Regions from separate parts of the Exiguobacterium oxidotolerans JCM 12280 genome, predicted to be linked through region 1. Evidence: predicted binding sites of a transcription regulator. Region 1 holds the regulator's gene; the other holds the start of a gene.
What was found. The regulator Rex, encoded in region 1, represses fermentation and respiration genes when NADH is low (regulators of the CRP and FNR family bind a similar motif). The targets are predictions, from matches to a motif close to TTGTGAAATATTTCACAA.
Positions count from the first base shown of each region.

Region 2: a site for Rex is predicted at 1,207-1,224, ahead of P403_RS16515 (cytochrome C oxidase subunit II). Genes of this name have one in related genera too.

Region 1 is NZ_JNIS01000001.1:1,294,637-1,297,094, reverse strand. Features, by position in the region: gene P403_RS0106545 (ABC-F family ATP-binding cassette domain-containing protein) at 1-987, opposite strand, end outside; gene P403_RS0106540 (redox-sensing transcriptional repressor Rex) at 1,156-1,815, shown strand; gene P403_RS0106535 (twin-arginine translocase TatA/TatE family subunit) at 1,815-2,021, shown strand; gene tatC (twin-arginine translocase subunit TatC) at 2,029-2,458, shown strand, end outside.
Region 2 is NZ_JNIS01000001.1:2,206,246-2,208,703, forward strand. Features, by position in the region: gene P403_RS0111160 (Crp/Fnr family transcriptional regulator) at 1-521, shown strand, start outside; gene P403_RS16515 (cytochrome C oxidase subunit II) at 1,300-1,413, shown strand; gene P403_RS0111170 (cytochrome c oxidase subunit II) at 1,426-1,896, shown strand; gene P403_RS0111175 (b(o/a)3-type cytochrome-c oxidase subunit 1) at 1,897-2,458, shown strand, end outside.

The DNA.
Region 1 (2,458 bases):
ATCGTTCCCACTTTGTTTTTCAATTGGGAACGACAGGACGGTGCTGCGTTCATCCCCATCCGGACGATCGATCCGGTCGACTTTTTCAAGACGTTTGCGGACGCTTTGTGCGCGTTTCGTCGTCGTCGCCCGTGCGATGTTACGCTGGATAAAGTCTTGCATCTTCGCGATGTCTTCCTGTTGCTGTTCGAACTGCTTCATCTCTTGTTCGTAGAGTGCTGCTTTTTGTTCCAAGTATTTTGTGTAGTTGCCGGTAAACTTCCGACAGACGTTCCGTGACAATTCATAAACGACGTTGACGACCTGGTCGAGGAAGTAACGGTCATGGGAGACGATCAAGACCGCTCCACGGTAACCGGCCAGGTAACTTTCGAGCCAAGAGAGTGTATCGATGTCGAGGTGGTTCGTCGGCTCGTCAAGGATTAACAGCTCAGGTGCCTGAAGCAACATCTTCGCCAGTGCGAGTCGCGTCCGTTGTCCACCGGATAGCGTCTGGATCCGGCGTGAATAATCGTCCGGATAAAAACGCATCCCGTGCAGGACGGAGCGGATATTGGCTTCGAACTGGTAACCACCGGCGTCCGAGAAGTCATGTTGGGCCTGATCGTATGTTTTTAACAGACGGTCGTAAGCAACAGCATCATTTAAGATATGGTCCATCCCCATCTCGATCTCCATCCGACGGAGCGAACGTTCCTGCTCTTGCAGGTGCTCGAACACGGTCAACATCTCGTTCCAGATCGTTTCATTCGACTCAAGACCACTGTCCTGGGCGAGGTAACCGATTTTCACTTCCTTACTCTTCATGATCTCACCAGAGTCATGACTAAGCTCTCCAGCGATGATTTTTAAAAGTGTCGATTTTCCGGCACCATTTCGTCCGACGAGCGCAATCCGGTCCCGCTCCTGCACTTCGAGTTTAATATTGTCTAAAATCGGCTCAACACCGAATGATTTTGATAGTTGGTTCACTTGTAAGAGAATCATAAAAACATCCATCCTTCCACCCTTTAGTCTATCATGAAAAAAACGCAGGAGTCCCGTGGAATATATTATTTGTTAGTCTATGTGAAGTGGTTTACAATCAAAGAGAATAGAATTCTTTGCATTGATTTGGGTGCCACGTCAGAACGTGGCCGAAGGGGGAACTGCAGTATGAATGGGCCAGACACAAAAATACCACAAGCGACGGCGAAACGACTGCCGTTATATTATCGTTTCATTCAGAGTCTTTATAACTCAGGCAAGCTGCGCGTCTCTTCAGCAGAGCTCAGTGAAGCGGTCAAAGTCGACTCAGCGACGATCCGCCGTGATTTTTCCTACTTTGGGGCGTTAGGGAAAAAAGGATACGGTTACAACGTACAACATCTATTGACGTTTTTCCGAAAGACACTCAACCAGGATGAAGTCACGAATGTGGCACTTGTCGGGGTCGGGCATCTCGGAACGGCGTTTGCAAATTATAACTTTTTAAAGAATAATAGTACTCGGATAGTCATTGCGTTTGATGCGGACGAAAATAAGGTCGGAACAACGACGCAAGACGTTCCTATCTATCATGTCTCTGACATGAAAGAGCAAATCGAAGCGAACAAGGTTGATGTCGCCATCTTGACGGTCCCATCCCAGTTCGCGCAGTCAGTAGCGGATGAGTTAGTTGAGTATGGTGTGACCGGAATCCTAAACTTTACACCGGCGCGGTTGAACGTACCGGCCCACGTTCGGGTCCATCACATCGATTTGTCGATCGAGTTGCAGTCACTAGTTTATTTCATGAAGCATTATTCGCAATCAGCTGAAGGAGTGAAATCATAATGGAAAACCTTATTCCGTTAACCGTCGGATTTATGGGAGCAGGAAGCATCGCCTTGATCGGCGCCGTCGCGTTGATCATCTTCGGACCGAAAAAATTGCCGGAGCTCGGTCGTGCTGCCGGTCAGACGTTAAAAGAGTTCAAGAGTGCGACACACGGCATCATGGACGATGATAAAGACAACAAGGATGAATCGAAAGAGAAGTGATTAAATTATGGCGATTGATCAAGAACAGAGTGTGACATCGCATCTAGACGAGTTGCGCAAGCGGATCGTCTGGTCACTCATCATCGTCGTTGTCTTGTTCGCTGCGGCCTTTCCGCTCGTCCGGCCGCTCGTGCGTTTTTTGCAGTCGGACCTGAAAGAGCTCGGCATCGGACTGAATGCCTTTAATGTGGCCGACCCCTTGATGCTGTACTTGAATTTAGCGTTCATCATCGCGGTCGTCCTGGCTTCACCATTTTGGATGTACCAGCTATGGGCGTTCATCCGACCCGGTTTATTCGAACAGGAACAGAAAGCGACCTTGACGTATATTCCGGTCACGTTTTTCTTATTTTTGTCCGGAATCGCGTTCTCTTATTTTTGGTTACTTCCGTTTCTACTCAAAGTATCGACGGAACTTGGGCAAGAGCTCGGCATCG
Region 2 (2,458 bases), 910 kb from region 1:
AAGGTAGCCCGCTAATGATGTTCTTATATTTCAAAGGTGACTTGTTTGGTGAATTCGATGTCGGAGAAGCATTTCCAAGCTCCTATAGTGTCGAAACGATGGAGGACAGTGTCATTGGCTTCATCTCGAAAGCGACACTCGAAGATTTGATGAAAAAAGATGGAACATTCGCATTGGATATCATGCGCTGGCAAGCATTGATGCGAAAACAAACGGAAACGAAGCTACGTGACCTTTTATTGTTCGGGAAACAAGGGGCACTCGCTTCGACACTCTTACGACTAATCGCAATGGACGGAAAAAAAGTCGATGACGATTACGTGATTTCGAAGCGACCGTCGGATACTGAACTCGGTCAGTTGATTGGGGCACCACGTGAAACGGTCAACCGGATGTTTTCGCAGTGGAAAAAAGACAATGTCATTTCGATGACGACGACTAAAATCATCGTTCATGATGCGAACTATTTACGCGATCTTTGCCACTGTGAAGGGTGTCCTGTCGGTGTCTGCCGGATTTAAGCTTTACTTGAGCGTTAGCTTATGGAGCCATGCGTTGGAGCTGACTTAAAAATTGCTTCAAAATCATCCTTTTGATGGAACCGCAACACGTTAAACTGCATAAGAGCGTATCAACAGTCTAGAATCACATTCTTTTTGAATGTGGTCCTTCAGGCTGTAGACAACGTGCTATCGGGAGATCAAGCGTCTTTTTTCGTTGCTTTCCTCGGGCGAGGCGCAAGCCGTTGCTCCTTGATCCTCACGGACAACGAGCAGGGTCTTGCCTGCCTCTGAAAGTGTGTTAAAAACGCACTTTTTCCCGTAGGAGTCAACGAAATATGACGCTTTTTATAGGAATACCGTGACGGAAAGCCTGGCATGCAGACGGTTTAGCACGCGATTCGTCTCGAATCGCTTAGAACCGCGGAAAAGCAATCGGTCGCGACCCTGCAGCTTTGCTGTAGCGGCGCGGAAGATTGTCGCTTTGAAGACGAGGCGAGACAGGGAAGCGCGAACGGATTGCCTCTCGTTATCGCATGTTCAGCTTCATAATAGTTTGTCCACACGCTGTAGGATCACATTCTTTTTGAATGCGGTCCTTTTTGGTGTCGCACAAACAGTAGCGGTTCAAAATATGTTCAGTACGTAACAAGTTGTGAACTTTATGTGTGTTTTGTAAAAGAAAAGCGCGAAATCGTCACAATTGGTGTGACGTTTATCACATATTACGAAGGGTGTCTTTTTCTAAAATAAAGGTAGGTTAAGTTATCGATTCAAAGACGGAAAGGAGATGCGAATCATGCGTCAGAAATCAGATACAGAACTGAAGGGAACGTTTATCGCTGTATTTATCGTTGCCGGAGTCATCATCGGAATGTGGGGATCAATCTTTTTATTGTTCACTTCAAGATAAGGGGGAATCAGGGTGCATATTCATCGTTTAGAAAAAATATGGTTAGTGTTCGGCTGTATCATGTTGGCAGTCTTTTTAATCATCATTGGCGTATCGGCGTTCGCTTCTGATAATCAACCACCGTCGGATGCGACATTGATTGACCCGACGCAAGTTGATCAGACGAAGCCGTTTGATAAACCAGGTCTGAAAAAAATTGACGACAACAAGTACGAAGCCGTCATGGTCTCACAAGCTTTCCAGTTCACACCGCAAGACATGACTATCAAAAAAGGCGCGACCGTCGATTTTCTCGTGACGTCGAAAGATGTCGTCCATGGGTTTGAAATCGTCAAGACGAACGTCAATATGATGGTCGTTCCCGGACATATCAATTCAATTGAGTACACATTCAAAGAAGCTGGCGAATATTTGATTGTCTGTAATGAATATTGTGGATCGGCGCATCACATGATGTCGACTAAAATTAAGGTGGTGGAATAAATGAACGCAATTTCGAAAAAGTTAATGGAGTTTGAGATGGAGCGGGGAATGCCTGCAGGAGAGATTGGATTGAAAGAAGCAAAACTTGGATTTGCCTACGTCAGTTTTTCACTTGTGGCGTTACTGATCGGTGGACTATGCGGTCTACTACAGACACTCGTCCGGACGGGAGTCATTCCAGAAATTGCTGGAGTCGGATATTATGAATTGCTGACGGCTCACGGATTAATGCTTGCGATTGTCTTTACGACATTATTTATATTCGGACTTTTATTTTCATTTTTAGGACAGTCGTTCGGGCGTTTTGAAGAATTTCCGAGACGCTTAGGCTGGGTTGGATTTTGGTTGATGATCATTGGTGTCCTCCTTGTCACATGGATGGTGTTAGCAGGTGAAGCATCCGTTCTCTACACATTTTATGCCCCACTAAAAGCTCATCCTGTTTTTTATATCGGACTCGTAATCTTCGTTGTTGGAACATGGGTTTCTTCTGCCGCAATGTTCCGGATGTATGCGGATTACAAACGAGAGCATAAGGGAATCCACCCGCCGCTCCAAGCCT